One region of the Marinococcus sp. LNHM4E3-1 genome, then DNA from elsewhere that is predicted to be linked to it. Evidence: a T-box and tRNA genes for the amino acid it is inferred to sense, from the RefSeq annotation. Region 1 holds a T-box; the other holds one or more tRNA genes.
The links. A T-box is a leader RNA that pairs with one kind of tRNA and senses whether it is charged. The one in region 1 lies ahead of ileS (isoleucine--tRNA ligase), so its partner is inferred to be a tRNA-Ile.
Positions count from the first base shown of each region.

Region 1 (8,224 bases):
ATGTCTCCGGGGAAGAGAGCAAAGCAGGGCTTGGGCTTCAGGAAGTGGAGCCGTTTATCGAATCACTGGTGAAACTTCCCGGCCTTCGGATCGTAGGATTAATGACACTCGCTCCATTTGAAGAGGACGCTGAAAAAACCCGCCCGGTTTTTCGGCAGATGAATGAGATGCGCAGGCGTATCCAGGAAAAAAACTGGGCGCATGCTCCCTGCGGTTATTTGTCCATGGGAATGTCCAACGATTATATGGTAGCTGTTGAGGAAGGCGCTACTCATATTCGTCTCGGTACTTCGCTTGTAGGTGAATAAAAGAATCCGGCGTTAAGTAACAAAACAGCTGGTATCTCTGTGTAAAAAGGAGAGGAGAAGATGAGTTTGCGTTCGAAGTTCCGGCGTTTTTTTGAAATGGACGACGATGTGGTCGAACAGGAGGTTCCTCTTTCTGAAGAAGAACAATATGCCCAGTATGAAAACAGGCAGGGGGCAGCGCCGAGCAACGTGGTGAGCCTGCAGAGTGTACAGAAGTCCTCGAAGGTGATGCTTTTAGAGCCGCGCAGCTACGAAGAAGTGCAGGATATCGCCGATCACCTGTGCAGCCGGAAAGCAGTGATCATTAATCTGCAGCGGGTGCCAAAGGAGCAGGGGCGGCGTATCGTTGATTTTTTAAGCGGTACTGTCTATGCCATCGGCGGGGACATTCAGAAGGTTGGCAGCCACATCTTTTTCTGCGCACCTGACAATGTGGATATTTCTGGAGCTATTACAGATATTATGTCCGAACGGGATGAACATTATTAGACAGAAAGGAGAGAGATTATGCAGCTTATAGGTTCTTTGCTGATTAGTTTAATCAGTATTTACCGGATTGTGTTAATTGTATATATTTTCATGTCCTGGTTCCCGAACGCGAGAGAATCTACGATCGGCCAGTTTATCGGTTCGATCTGTGAACCGTATTTGGAGCCATTCCGCCGATTTATTCCGCCGCTCGGCCCGCTTGATATTTCGCCGATTGTGGCAATCATCGTACTCTTTTTTGCAGAATCCGGCATCCGGGCGCTGTTTTTCAATGCCGGGGCGTTGTTCTAATTGAGGTGAATACAACATGAATATGCTCGAACACTTCCGGCCGGAAGAAAGAGCCTGGGTGGAACAGGCATCAGACTGGAAAGAAGCAGTGGAAACAAACTTCGAAAGACGGCTGACCGATTTTCTTGATCCGCGGGAGCGGGATATTTTAGCGTCAGTCATCGGAAAAGATGAAACTGTCCATTATGCTTTTGCCGGGGGAAACGATGATGCTGAGCGAAAGCGGGCGCTGATTTATCCGTTTTACGAACAGCCGGAGCAGGAGGATTTTCAGCTGATATTGTTTGAAATATCCTATCCGCAGAAATTCGCTTCTCTTGAACACAAGGATGTTCTCGGGGCCCTGATGGGCATCGGGTTAAAACGGGAGAAGTTCGGTGATATTCTGGAAGGGGAAGGATGCTTTCAATTCGTAGCAGCTGCCGAAGTCCGCAGCTATATTGAGCTGAACCTTCCCAAAATCGCCAACGTTTCCGTAACGCCGGTGGAAAAACCGTTTTCCGCTATGCTGCCGATAGAAGAGCAGTGGGTGGAACGCGAAACGACGGTTTCTTCGCTTCGGCTTGATACATTTATGGCAGAAGCATACCGGCTTTCAAGAAGCAAAACGCTCCCATTCATAGAAAAAGCGAAGGTGCGCGTGAACTGGAAAAAGGTCGACCAGTCCTCCTATATGCTGCGCCCCGGGGATTATGTTTCGGTACGCGGGCTTGGCCGCTCCAAATTGATGGAGGTGCTCGGACGCACGAAAAAAGATAAGCAGCGGATTGTGTACGGAATTAAAGAGCAGAAAAGAAAGAAATAATTTTTTTTCTTTTGAAGGAAGGAACTGCCTTTTTCGCCGCGAATGCAGTAAAAGGCAGCAGGCTTTCGGGCCGGTATACATACTTGAATTGTAGAAAGGGTGAAAGACTTTGCCTTTAACACCACTGGATATTCATAATAAGGAATTCACAAGAGGTTTCCGGGGATACGACGAAGATGAAGTAAACGATTTTTTAAAGCAGCTCATTAAGGATTTTGAAGATGTGATTCGTGAACGTGACGAGCTGTATGACCGTACAAAAGAGCTCGAAGACCGGATTAATCATTTTTCAAGCATTGAAGAAACGCTGAACAAGTCGATTTATGTAGCCCAGGAATCGGCAGAAGAAGTACGGAAAAATGCCGAGAAGGAAGGGCAGCTGACGGTGAAGGAAGCGGAGAAAAATGCGGACCGGATTATCAACGATGCCCTGAACAAATCCCGCCGGATCGAGCTTGAAATTGAAGAATTGAAAAAGCAGGCTTCTGTTTACCAGACCAAATTTAAAATGCTGCTCGAAGCTCAGATGGAAATGCTTCATTCGGATGAATGGCTGAATCTTTCCGAGGAAGAACCGGCTGAGGCGGACGTTTATGCAGGCGACGGCGAACGTCTTGACTAACACCAGCAACTAGATTATACTTTTGCATTATCATATTCGATAAACGTTGAAGGGGAGCAGGCAGTAATGTACCGGTCTCAGCGATCTGCGGTTGGTGTAAGCGCAGAACCAGGGCATTTTTGTTATCACCCCGGAGTTCCTTAACTGAACAAAGCAGTAAGTTAAGGCGGCTTTGAAAAAGCCGTTATTGCCAATGAAGAGACAGGCAGGGAGCCGTATAGCCTCCTGCGCTCATCAGGGTGGTACCGCGAGTCATTCTCGCCCCTATGCACAGGGGCTCCGAATGGCTCTTTTTGTTGTAAGAAAAAAAGGAGGATGCGGAAATGAGTTACAAAGAATCGCTGTTAATGCCAAAAACCAAATTTCCAATGCGCGGCAATCTACCAAATAAAGAACCGGAACGCCAGAAAATGTGGAACGAGCAGGACATCTATGAGCAGGTGCAGGCCCGCACGGAAGGCCGCCCGCTGTTTGTGCTGCACGACGGACCTCCCTATGCCAACGGGGATATCCATATGGGGCACGCTCTGAATAAAGTACTCAAGGACTTTATCGTCCGCTATAAATCAATGACAGGCTACCATGCGCCGTACGTGCCGGGCTGGGATGTTCACGGGCTTCCGATAGAAACGGCGCTTTCGAAAAACAAAAAAGTCGACCGGAAAAAAATGACGACAGCTGAGTTCCGTGCCGCGTGTGAAGAATATGCGGAAAAACAAATTGACCGGCAGCGGGAGCAGTTTAAACGTCTCGGAGTAAGAGGCGATTGGGAGAACCCATATGTGACGATGCATCATGAATACGAAGCCCAGCAGATTCAGGTATTCGGCGAAATGGCCAAGCGCGGCCATATTTATAAAGGCAAAAAACCGGTCTACTGGTCGCCATCCTCGGAATCGGCCCTGGCAGAAGCAGAGATCGAATACCACGATATGCGCTCTCCGTCGATTTACGTGTCGTTTGCGGTTAAAGACGGCAAGGACGTTCTCGAGGGCGATGAAAAATTTATCATCTGGACGACGACTCCGTGGACGATCCCGGCAAACCTGGCGATCACTGTTCATCCAGAGCTTGACTACGTCGTCGTGAAGGCGAATGGAGAAAAGTATGTCGTAGCCGAAGGACTGCTCGAGGAGCTTGAACAAAAGCTTGAGTGGGACGGCTATGAGATTACAAAGCGCATGAAGGGCAGCGATCTGGAATACGTCATGGCCGAGCACCCTATTTACGGCCGGGATTCCCTCGTCATTCTCGGCGATCACGTAACGCTCGATGCAGGTACCGGCTGCGTGCACACAGCTCCGGGCCACGGGGAGGAAGACTTTGTGGTAGGACAGCAGTACGGTCTGGAAACACTTTGTCCCGTCGACGATAAAGGAGTATTTACCGACGAAGCCCCGGGCTTTGAAGGACTGTTTTACGATAAGGCGAATAAAGCGATTACGGATAACCTCGATCAGCTTGGGGCGCTTTTGCAGCTGAACTTCTTCAGCCACTCTTATCCGCATGACTGGAGAACGAAAAAGCCGGTGATTTACCGGGCGACTGACCAGTGGTTTGCATCGATCGAAAACATCCGGGGCGAGCTTTTAGACGAAATCAGCCAGGTGACATGGACTCCGGCATGGGGAGAAACGCGACTGTACAACATGGTGCGTGACCGGGGCGACTGGTGTATTTCAAGACAGCGTGCCTGGGGCGTGCCAATTCCGGTCTTTTATGCTGAGGACGGCGAAGCGCTTATTAACGATGAGACCATCCAGCACGTAGCCGAGCTGTTCCGCAGCCATGGCTCCAACGTATGGTTTGAGTGGGAGACAGCCGATCTGCTGCCGGAAGGCTTTACGTCGGAACACAGTCCAAACGGCATTTTTACAAGAGAAATGGATATTATGGACGTTTGGTTCGACAGCGGCTCGTCCCATCAGTCAGTGCTTGAGGCATCTCCGCTTCTGCAGCGTCCGGCTGATATGTATCTTGAAGGCTCCGATCAGTACCGCGGCTGGTTTAACTCTTCTCTTACAACAAGTGTTGCGGTTACCGGAAAAGCGCCGTACCGTTCCGTACTGAGCCACGGCTTTACGATGGACGGAGAAGGCAAAAAAATGAGCAAATCGCTTGGTAATACAATTTCGCCAAACGACATCACAAAGCAGCTCGGCGCAGATATTCTAAGGCTCTGGGTGTCGAGCGTCGACTATCAGGCGGATCACCGGCTGTCGGACAACATTTTAAAGCAGATTGCTGAAGCGTACCGCAAGATCCGTAACACGTTCCGGTTCATGCTCGGAAACCTGAGCGATTTTGATCCGGATAAGCACCGGGTTGAGCCGTCGGACTGGAGCGAGCTTGATCAATATATGCATCTGCGCCTGCAGGATTTGGTTGCAAAAATCCGTGCCGGCTATGAAGAATACCAGTTTGTGAACGTTTATCAAACGTTCCACAACTTCTGCACCGTGGATCTGAGTTCATTTTATCTTGATATCGCCAAGGACACCCTCTACGTCGAGCATGAAGACGATGTCCGCCGCCGGGCTGTGCAGACGGTGCTGTATGACACGTTAACAGCTCTTGTACAGATGATCGCACCGATCATTCCGCATACGGCCGAAGAGGTATGGGAATTCATCCCTCAAACAGAAGCTGACAGCGTACAGCTGACGGATATGCCGCAGGCGGACCGTTCGACAGAGGATGAAGAGCTCCGCAGGAAGTGGGATCGTCTCATGGATGTCCGGGACGATGTATTAAAGGCCCTTGAGACAGCGAGAGGAGAAAAAGTGATTGGCAAGTCGCTTGAAGCCTCGGTAGATATCTACGCAGACGGGGAAGTAAAGGATATGCTGCAGAGCGTAACCCGTTTAAAAACGCTATTTATTGTTTCGAAGGCAGAAATTGCCGGTTCAGCGTCAGAGGCCCCGGCGGAGGCAGCGAAGCTCGACGAAGTAAGCGTTGTTGTAGGAGCAGCGGAAGGTGAACGCTGCGAACGCTGCTGGGAAGTGACCGAAACGGTGGGAGAAGACCCGGCGTATCCGGATCTCTGTAGCCGCTGTGCCTCGGTCATGCATCAAAAAGAGAACGTCAGTCAGTCATAGCATGTGAGGAGCCCCTTTCCAGCAGGGGCTCTTTTTTTATGGAACGTAAAGCCCGGAAGGATCGACCCGGGCGCTGTTCGCACCGGCGAATATATGCTAAAATGCTAAGGATGGAACGCATACCGCAAGAGAGGATGAAAGAGTCCGTATGAAAATCATTAAGTGGCATTACCTGCTGGCTGCGCTGATTATTATTTTCGATCAGGTAACCAAATACATAGTAGCTGCCTCCATGCGTATTGGAGAAAGCATTGAAGTGATCCCGTCTTTTTTATATCTGACCTCTCACCGGAACGCAGGAGCGGCCTTTGGTATACTGCAGGGGCAGCGCTGGTTTTTCTTAATTATTACGATCGTCGTGATAGCAGTAGTGGTGTATTACATGCAGCAGTATGGTACGCTCTCATTTACTTTTGGCATCCCGCTGGCCCTCGTTCTTGGAGGAGCTGTTGGAAATTTCATTGACCGTATGCTTTTTGGTGAAGTTGTAGATTTTGTTGATGTCTACTTGTTCGCTTATAATTACCCTATTTTCAACGTTGCAGATGCTGCCCTGACAGTAGGTGTAATCTGGTTGATTATCGGTATGTTTTTAGATGAAAGATCACGAAAGAAGGAAGAAGCACATGAATCCACGAATTATTGACGAAGAAGAACAGGGAACAAGAATCGACCGTTTGATGACAGACGAATTGGAAGAGTCGCGTTCAGTCATTCAGCAATGGGTGAAAGAGGGATGGGTCACAGTCAACGGCGGCCGTGTGAAAAATAATTACAAGCTGCAGGCCGGTGACCGGATCGACGTCACTGTACCTGAAGAAAATCATGAAGAAATGACGCCGGAAGAGATCGATCTTGACATACGCTATGAGGATGACGATGTGGTGGTGATTTACAAACCGAGGGGGATGGTTGTGCATCCGGCACCGGGGCACACCCGCGGAACATTGATGAACGGGCTGCTGCACCGTTATCCGGCATGGCAAAACCACCCCGAAGCCCGGGCAGGGCTGATTCATCGCCTGGATAAGGATACGTCCGGCCTCCTTATAGCAGCCAAGCATCCTGAGGCTTACGAGCAGTTATCCGCTCAGATGAAGGAGCGGAAAATAGAGCGGAAATATAAAGCAATTGTGCACGGAGAGGTGCCGCACGAAACAGGGAAAATTGATATGCCGATCGGCCGTGATCCCCATGACCGTCAGAAAATGGCGGCGGTGCGCGAAAACTCGAAGCCGGCAGTGACTCACTTTCAGGTGCTCCAATGGTGGCACAAATACACATTTGTGGAGTGTGAGCTTGAAACCGGACGGATGCACCAGATCCGTGTGCATTTTGCCGAGATCGGCCATCCGGTGGCCGCTGATCCGAAGTACGGACGCCGAAAGACTCTTTCTCTTCCGGGGCAGGCGCTGCATGCGTACCGGCTCCGCTTTGAGCATCCTGTAAGCGGAAAGTGGATTGAATTGGAGGCGGAGCTGCCGGAGGAGATGCAGGCTGCTATTGATGAACTTAACAAAACTAGTTGACCGCACAATAAAAGACTGTCATACTACGTAATAACGAAAAAAACGAATGCCTTTTTAACACAGTCCCGTGAGGCTGAGAAGAGGTGGTGACTGAGCGCAGAAGTACCCAGGGCGGCGTATGTGTAATACCCGGCCTGCGGAGGAATGTGCCCGGATCCGCAAGCTCTCATCCTTACGGGATGGGGGCTTTTTTTATGAAGTAAAGGAGGATGGTGCAGATGGAACGGGTGCTTTTGGATGAACAGGCAATCCGGAGAGCTCTGACGAGGGTATCGCACGAAATTATTGAACGAAACAAAGGCGTGGAAGACTGTATCCTGGTTGGAATCAAAACGCGGGGCATTTACATTGCCAACCGGCTAGCGGAAAGTATCGAACGGATTGAAGGAAACGCGATTCCGATTGGCGAAGTGGACATTACGATGTACCGCGATGATTTATCCCACAACAATAACAGCCAGGAGCCGGAGCTGCACGGGGCTGTGCTTCCCGGAGAGATTACCGGAAAGACAGTGATTCTGGTGGACGATGTGTTATATACCGGCCGGACCGTGCGTGCAGCCATGGACGCCATGATGGACAGCGGCCGTCCGGCACAAATTCAGCTGGCAGTGCTCGTGGACCGTGGGCACCGGGAGCTTCCCGTTCGACCGGACTACATCGGCAAAAACGTACCGACCTCCCGGGAAGAAATTATCGCTGTCAACATGGCAGAAGAAGACGGCGAAGACCAGGTGAGTATCCATTCTGCGTAAAAAGATTTCTCTTTAATTTGAACCAGTGAGTTCAAAAAGGGACGAGACGAAAGCGTTTCTTCCCTCCATGCCAATATTAATGGAGGTTTATCATGAAAAATAACGAAGATATCCATATCCAGACCCGCCCGGCCCCGGCTACGTGGCTGATTCTGAGCCTGCAGCACCTGTTCGCCATGTTCGGGTCAACAATACTCGTGCCGGCGCTTACAGGACTCAGCCCAGCCGTAGCTCTTGTATCCAGCGGTCTTGGAACACTTGCCTATCTGGCAATCACCAAAGGACAGATACCGGCTTATCTCGGCTCGTCATTCGCATTTATTTTCC
Region 1 is NZ_JBQLID010000001.1:37,184-45,407, forward strand. Features, by position in the region: gene ACTRXI_RS00195 (YggS family pyridoxal phosphate-dependent enzyme) at 1-308, shown strand, start outside; gene ACTRXI_RS00200 (cell division protein SepF) at 369-797, shown strand; gene ACTRXI_RS00205 (YggT family protein) at 816-1,088, shown strand; gene ACTRXI_RS00210 (YlmH family RNA-binding protein) at 1,105-1,893, shown strand; gene ACTRXI_RS00215 (DivIVA domain-containing protein) at 2,003-2,515, shown strand; T-box leader at 2,553-2,784, shown strand; gene ileS (isoleucine--tRNA ligase) at 2,839-5,613, shown strand; gene lspA (signal peptidase II) at 5,762-6,259, shown strand; gene ACTRXI_RS00230 (RluA family pseudouridine synthase) at 6,240-7,142, shown strand; gene pyrR (bifunctional pyr operon transcriptional regulator/uracil phosphoribosyltransferase PyrR) at 7,361-7,897, shown strand; gene ACTRXI_RS00240 (solute carrier family 23 protein) at 7,990-8,224, shown strand, end outside.

Region 2 (8,224 bases), on a different contig from region 1:
CTTCTGATGGCAGATCGATGCTGGTTTCCACCCCAAGCCCGAACTGATGATAATAGTCTCTCATTGTCGCATATGCCTCGTCCACCTTTTGATCGTTGAAACCATCGCCGCTTCCATACTCATAGTCCATCAGCCGCATCGCAATTTCGGACATAAATATGTTGGATGATTCCTGGATAGCACCGACAATATCTATTGTGCCGATTTCGTGAGAAGATTCGACTTCTCCTCCTGGGCCTGGAAGGTCAATCGGCCTGTCATTAATTTTTGTATCTTCCGTGATAACTTCCTCTTGGAGGCCGATCATGCCTGTTGCCGGTTTGATTGTCGACCCCATCTCGTACGTATTCGTTACGTTCCCGAGTTGATCATCATAACCGTTCATAGCAAGTATTTCCCCTGTATTCGGATCGATTGCAGTCACATAGGCCTGCTGATCGTTTGGAAACGACCCTTCCGACTGCCCCATCTGATTATCAAGTATCGTCTGTACTTCCTGCTGCAGATCCATGTCAATCGACAACACGAGGTCATTGCCACGGCTTCCGTTATTCGTCTCCTCGGCGTCATCATCCTCACCGCTGACAGTTCCCTTTTTGCCTCTCAGCGTGTCTTCATAGTATTCCTCGAGAAAGCTCTGGCCAACCTCGTCGGAGCGCTGATATCCTTTAGCAAGAAACTCGGATACGGTTTCTTCAGGGATAGACCCCACCTTCCCGTAAAGGCTCTGGAAGGCCTGCGTATACTGATAGTCACGCCGGAAGTCTCTCGTTACATCCACGCCATCAAGTTCATCGAGACGGGCGCTGATGGCCGTGGCCTCTTCTTCTGTCAAATCCCGTTTAACACGCTGCGGCGAGTCATAGTAACCCGAAATCATTTCACTCCAGATGGCTACAACTTCCAGCTCTTCGTCACTGATATCATTCAATTGTTCATCAGTAATCCGGTCGAGCTGTACTTCATATGGATCTTTATCGTTTTCCATAAGGCGCTCTTCTTCTTTGTCTGAGACAAGCTCCTCCGCTTCACTTTCACGCGTTAACAGCCAGTAGTCCTGCAAATTTCTTTCCGGCATGCTCTCACGGTCTGTTTCCTCTTCATCAAATTCAATCAGTTCAGCCAGTTCTTCAGCCGTCTGGAGGCGTTCTTCATCCTCATAGCTTCTCTGGTTCGTATACGTTAAAGTCAGAATAAGATTATTATCCACCAGCTCGGTTCCATTGCGGTCGTACATAATTCCGCGCGGAGCATCGACCCGGCTCGCCGATGTGGAGGCCGTTTCATTCACGTCCTCTTCATACGTATCACCTTCAACGATCTGTACGTATCCAAGCCGCAGGATCAATATTGAAAACAATATAAAAACAGCGAAAAAAAGTACGTTCAGCCGAAAAGGAATGGAAGGTTTTTTATTTTTTCTGGAAGCCACACGCAATCCCTCTCTTAATATATGTAAGTTTGCTTGTTTCCAGTTAAGTATAGCATAGAAAAAAGCCGCTGCCGAACTTCTGCTCTCTTCCTAAACAGAAAAAATCCGTTCCCGGAAAGCGGGAACGGACTCTTTAAATATATTATTTAGCTGCCTGATAGTTCTTTTCAACTTCGTCCCAGTTTACAACATTCCAGAATGCTGCTACATAATCCGGACGACGGTTTTGATACTTCAGGTAATACGCGTGCTCCCAGACATCAAGGCCGAGAAGTGGAGTTTTACCTTCCATGATCGGTGAATCCTGGTTGAGCGTATCCATAAGCTCAAGCTCGCCGTTGTTTAATACGAGCCAAGCCCAGCCGGAACCAAAACGTCCAACTGCTGTTGCGCCGAATTCTTCTTTGAACTTGTCAAAGCTTCCCCATTTGCTCTTAATGGCATCTGCCACTTCGCCTTTTGGTTCGCCGCCGCCATTAGGGCTGAGAAGCTTCCAGAAGATGGAGTGGTTGGAGTGGCCGCCGCCGTTATTTCTTACTGCGGTACGGATATCTTCAGGTACAGCGTTCAAATCGCTGATCAGTTCATCAACGCTCTTGTTTTGAAGATCGCTGTGATTTTCCAAGGCTGAATTTAATTTTGTCACATACGTGTTGTGGTGTTTATCATGGTGAATATTCATTGTCTGCTCATCAATATGAGGCTCCAATGCGTTTGGTGCATAAGGTAGATCTGGTAGTTGATGTGTACTCATACAAAATGCCCTCCTTGAAAGTTCTGGTGATTTGTTTAAAGTGACTTTGCGTTAATTTAGTATACAAAATTACACTTAGTCTACTTTCACTTTACCAAAACAATTCTTATTTTTCAAATCGGCTTTCTGCTGTAATCAACTAGAAAGCCTGCCAAGGTTGATTATTCCCTTATACTTCTTCTTTAAACATAAAAATCTAACCAGCTTTCGCTGCACATGGAAAAACCAGCCCCTCAAAAGCGTCTATATTCCCGATTTGCCACGTCCCGCCCAGAGCTGTCTTCAAAATAAAAAAACTTCTCCGGCCTTTGCGGAAAAGTTAGCTGTCCAGTTATATAAAAATGAGTATTTAACATAATAATGGCGGAGGAAGAGGGATTCGAACCCTCGCGAGCCGTAAAGCTCCTAACGGTTTTCGAGACCGTCCCCTTCAGCCGTACTTGGGTATTCCTCCAGATGCATATTTACCCACTGCTTCTTAAAGTGGTGGACCCTGTAGGACTCGAACCTACGACCGGACGGTTATGAGCCGTCTGCTCTAACCAACTGAGCTAAGGGTCCTTAAAAGCATTGCAGACAAAAAAATGGGGCGGTTGATGGGAATTGAACCCACGAATGCCGGAACCACAATCCGGTGCGTTAACCACTTCGCCACAACCGCCGTATGAGTATGTAAATATATTGGTAGCGGCGGAGGGGATCGAACCCCCGACCTCACGGGTATGAACCGTACGCTCTAGCCAGCTGAGCTACGCCGCCATGGCTCCGCAGGCAGGATTCGAACCTGCGACCAATCGGTTAACAGCCGATTGCTCTACCACTGAGCTACTGCGGAATGTGTTACTGCCGTTTTTACGACAGTAATTACTATATCATTTCCTTAAAAACGCGTCAAACAGATTTTTGTATTTCTTTAAACAAGAATTATTATAATATAAATGGCATTCACTAGCAATATACCGCCCTTTATAACAACGCTTGCGACAAACCCGCCGACAGATCCTACGCCAATTTTACCAAGCTGCTTCCACGATTTCTGGCCTCCGATTAACTCTCCAATAACAGCTCCGGCAAGTGCGCCAATCAGAATGCCGGCGACCGGAATGATAAACGGGCCGACAACCAGACCGATCAGGCTCCCCCAGATGCCGTATTTCGTACCTCCACTCCGCTGGATACCATAATAATTAGCCGCGTAATCAATTACAAACAGCAGCACCGCAATAACTGCCTGAATCACCCAGTAGACTACACCGATATCTGCAAACCCGTAGCCCAGTGCAAACATAAGGGCAGCAGCTGCGTGAAAAATACCACCCGGCAGAATCGGATAAACAACCGCGACAAGCGCCAGTGTGTAGCAGGCAATCCCCAGTAAATACCATATCAGTTCCATACGTACCTCCCTTTGCAGATGTATGATTATTCTATAGCCGCTTTTCTCTCTATATAATCAATAAAAAAGAAGGAGGATCGCCTCCTTCTTTTTCTTATGAAACCTCCCGGTCATCCAGTACCGTTTCGGCAATATTCACAGAATGGTCGCCGATACGCTCTAAATTACTGATCATGTCGACAAACACGATACCGGCAGAACCAGAGCATCTGCCTTCATTCAGGCGCAGGATGTGTTTTTTACGCAGCTTCCGCTCCATCTTATCGATATCTTCTTCCTGTCTGGCAACCTGCTGGGCAATCTCATAATCATCTTTTTCAAGTGCTTCGACAGCACGGTTAAACGTGCTGATCGTCAGCGTGAACATTTCATTTAAGTCTTTGTACGCTTCTTCTGAAAGCGTCACTTTATTGGTGAGCTGATAGTCTACGAGCTCCATCACATTTTCCATGTGATCGCCGACACGTTCAATGTCGCGGACAGTATCCATCACAACTGAGTGTTTCCGCGAATTTTCTTTAGACAAAGAGCGGGCGGAAATACCGATCAAATAATCCGTAATATTTTTGTCCAGGTTGTTGATCGCTTCTTCGTACCGGACGATGTTTTCCGCGTCCTTTTTATTTTTGGTCTCCAGGTAACTTTCGCTCTTCTGGAGGCCTTTACCTGCATATTCCGCCATCCTGAGCGTCTCCAGCTTCGCCTGGTCGAGCGCGATGGCCGGGGACTGCTGGATAAAGGCCGGATCGAGGTGCTTGGCTTTGTATTCGATTTCGTCCCCTTTGCCCGGCACCAGCTTGGTGACCAGGTACGCCAGCGCTCCGACAAACGGCAGCTGGATCAAAGTGTTGGAGACGTTGAAAATGCCGTGCGCAAACGCGATCGTCATCGGCGGGTTCAGGTTCAGCCATTCCTGCAGGTTGCCGATAAACAGCGTGTACGGCACAAGCAGGATCAGGATGATGGTGGCCCCGATCAGGTTGAAGATCACGTGGGTGAGCGCCGCCCGCTTGGCCGCCACCGACGCCCCGATCGCGGCGAGCACCGCGGTGATGGTCGTCCCGATGTTGTCGCCGAACAGCACCGGCAGCGCCGCGTCAAGCGGCATCGCCCCCTGGTTGTAGAGCTCCTGCAGCAGCCCGATCGTCGCCGACGAGCTCTGCAGCCCGATCGTGAAAATGATCCCGATCGCCAGGCCGAGCAGCGGGTTCTCGCTCATGCTGATCGTCAGCTCCCGGAAGGCCGGCAGGTCTTCGAGCGGGGCGACCCCGTCGCCCATCAGCGTCAGCCCGAAAAAGATGGCCCCGAACCCGAACACCGACTGGCCGATGTTGCTGACTTTTTTGTTTTTAAAGAAGAAGATCAGGATCGTCCCCGCAAACAGGATCGGCAGGGCGAACTCCTCGATTTTGATCCCGATGATAAAGGCGGTGGCCGTCGTGCCGATGTTGGCCCCCATGATCACCCCGATCGCCTGGCGCAGCGTCATGAACCCGGCGCTGACCAGGCCGACGACGAGCACGGTGGTGCCGGTGCTCGTCTGGATCAGGATGGTGACGATGATCCCGACCAGCACGCCCATGAACGGGTTGGTCGTAAATTTATCGAGCAGGTCCCGCAGCTTGTCGCCCGCGATCTTCTGCAGGCCGTCGCCCATGTATTTGATCCCGAACAGGAAAATCCCCAGGCCGCCGAGAAACGTAAATATCAGCGTTTGAATATCCAAACTCCCTCATCCCCTTAATCACTTTATGTATTCTGTCCTTTTTTGCCACACCCAATCTATTTTTAAAGTAAATTGAATGGTTTGTAAAGGAAATATTACTTTTTCCCAAAGTTATTTAGCTTTTGTTTTTTTCCGTAAAAAAAGAGCAAGCCGCAGCTTCCTCTTTTTTCATTATTAACCATTAATATGGTAATTACTGTTCTTTTACAGCTGTCTCAAGACGCTTGACACGGATGCGCGTCCCATCCACAGATGTTACCTCTATTTCTTCTTCAGCATTCAGCCACTGATCGCCGCTGGTAGCACTGTAACGCTCTCCCTCAATATCAATCGTACCTGTCGGGCGGAAAGGAGTAACGGTGGTCCCCGTTTTGCCGACCAGTCCTTCATACGTCTGATTTATAGAGTTATAGCCCTGTTCGCTTGTCAAACTGTCCTTAAGCATCAGCTTCGACCATAGATCCCGGCGGGGAAAAACCTTCAGGAAAAACATCGCTGAAATGGCTCCGGCCAAAAAGCCGAAAATAACGAGTACTCCGTATATGATAGTAGGAGTCGGCACAGCGATCGATACTCCCATTAGCAAAAGACCTACAATAGAGACAGTTCCGTCTCCAATAAGCTTCCCGTCAAGCAGGATCAGCCCAAGACCGGCTGCATATAATACAAGCACCCAGATACCGGCTGCCCCTTCAAGATGATAGGAAAAGAATAAGACCATAAAGGCTGTTCCCAGAATAAAAAATAAGCTTTTGGACTTAACTAGAAACTCTGAGATTAAAAACATCGTTCCAAGAAAAACGACAATAAAGCCGACACTCGGGTTCGCTAACCATTCCATTGTATATACTCCCTTCCATAAACTTCTGTAATCACTGACTAATACGACTCGTAAAAGCTTGGTAATCATATATACGCGTAAACACCCGTAATCGTTTCACAATTATTGTAACTCTTCTTCCTGCCAGTTGTCAGCTGTAAGCGTCTTCTTCGCATAAAAAAGAGGCCCCGCGGCCTCTTCTCTTTTTACTAATATTATGCTGATTCTTCAGAGTCGCTGTTAAACCACCCCTGCACGGAATCAAGCATTTGTTCGAGGAAAGCAACGATGCGCGAAAGGAAATTCTGCGTATCTTCACTGTTTACAAAGCTGTCGATGTTTTCCGAAGCTTTATCAAGCTGACTCTCCATCTGCGACCAGTCGATATTTAAATTCTGCATCCGGTCAAATAAGGAAACGAGCTCATCTGTCTGCTCTTCGCTCAGTTCAATATTCATATCGCCTGACACATTTTGCACAATGACCCGGATATCTTCCGTATTATTAATCTCCGTATTGTTTATTTCCTGCTTAATCTGTGTAATCAGTGTTGTTGCTTCTTCTTTGCCGATATCTTCGCCAAGCTCAGAAGTTTTGGCAATCTCTTCGTTTGCCACCTGTTTTTGATCCTCGGATATATTAACATTGTTCTGCTGTTCGTAGGCTTTTAAGATCCCGGTCAGTGCTGCCGTTCCGGATACCTCAAACGGAGCTGTCACGTAAACCTCTGCATCCTCCACACCCGCTGTTGCCAGCGCGTTTGCATACATTCCTTCTGTAACTGTATCTATTTTGTTCGTTTCAATATCGATGCCTTCTCCGTCTTCAGCTGCAGTAATCCTTGCAGAAGATAACGCGCGCGAGCCAATTTCAGAGCTGCTTAAATAATCTCCAAGATACTGGTACTCTTCTTCATTTGTGACCTCTACAACCGGTACTTCCCCTTCAGTCACATCCATCTCTTCAAGCAGAGAACTTCTTTGATCTGAAGACAGATCCTGGCCGAGTGTCACTGTTACATCCCCAGCTGCAGCGTCCGCTGACGCCTGCTGACTTACCCCAAGAACCCCTAACGTAACTACCCCGGCTGCTAATGTCTGCTGCCACCACTTCATTATGTTCAACTCTCCTTCTTATGCCCTTTCATTTCCAATCCCGTACTTTGATGACCAATATTTTTATATTCGTCGCATCTATAGTCGTAAGCCCGGGGAAAAAGTTACATCACCCGCATTCTTTCGTTAGTTTCTCATCATTTTACAAAATACCGTCTTTTACACTTCCGATTTCCGCTCTCTGGAAGCAACTGCTTGCCAAGAGTACACACCCACTGATACAATTACGATGTGTTATAGACCACTATTAACTATTGTTGTTGCACTAGACGAGGCACGAAATAAATTCACCAATATAAAGGGGCGAATGGATACATGAGCCAAATAACCCACCGCAGCGAAACCCGAGCAGTCAAAGTAGGTAATGTGACGATCGGTGGCAGTAATGAAGTAGTAGTACAAAGCATGACCACAACAAAAACTCACGATGTGGAAGCGACCGTCGCAGAAATTCACCGCCTTGAAGAGGCCGGATGCCAGATTGTCCGCGTCGCATGCCCACAAATGAAGGATGCTGAAGCAATTCCGAAAATTAAACAGCGCATCAATATTCCGCTCGTTGTCGATATCCACTTCGACTATAATATGGCCTTGAAAGCTATTGAAGGCGGCGCTGATAAAATCCGGATCAATCCGGGCAATATCGGGAAACGGGAAAAAGTGGAAGAGGTTGTTGAGGCCGCCAAAGCCAAAGGCATTCCAATCCGTATTGGTGTAAACGCCGGCTCCCTCGAAAAACGGATCCTTGATAAATACGGATACCCAACTGCAGACGGAATGGTCGAGAGTGCTCTCTACCATATTTCTATCCTTGAAGAGCTCGGCTTTTACGATATCATCGTTTCGATGAAAGCTTCAGACGTCCACCTGGCTATTGAAGCTTATGAAAAAGCGGCTCAGGCATTCAGCTACCCACTTCACCTGGGGATTACTGAATCAGGCACTCAATTCGCAGGCACAGTCAAAAGTTCTGCCGGACTC
Region 2 is NZ_JBQLID010000005.1:147,715-155,938, reverse strand. Features, by position in the region: gene ACTRXI_RS07410 (peptidoglycan D,D-transpeptidase FtsI family protein) at 1-1,432, opposite strand, end outside; gene ACTRXI_RS07405 (superoxide dismutase) at 1,575-2,186, opposite strand; tRNA gene ACTRXI_RS07400 (tRNA-Ser) at 2,548-2,640, opposite strand; tRNA gene ACTRXI_RS07395 (tRNA-Ile) at 2,671-2,747, opposite strand; tRNA gene ACTRXI_RS07390 (tRNA-His) at 2,772-2,847, opposite strand; tRNA gene ACTRXI_RS07385 (tRNA-Met) at 2,869-2,945, opposite strand; tRNA gene ACTRXI_RS07380 (tRNA-Asn) at 2,947-3,021, opposite strand; gene ACTRXI_RS07375 (DUF456 domain-containing protein) at 3,100-3,582, opposite strand; gene ACTRXI_RS07370 (Na/Pi cotransporter family protein) at 3,677-5,308, opposite strand; gene ACTRXI_RS07365 (NfeD family protein) at 5,502-6,149, opposite strand; gene ACTRXI_RS07360 (DUF1002 domain-containing protein) at 6,344-7,243, opposite strand; gene ispG (flavodoxin-dependent (E)-4-hydroxy-3-methylbut-2-enyl-diphosphate synthase) at 7,559-8,224, shown strand, end outside.
Region 2: it has a tRNA-Ile gene. The T-box ahead of ileS (isoleucine--tRNA ligase) is inferred to sense a tRNA for this amino acid. The anticodon was not compared.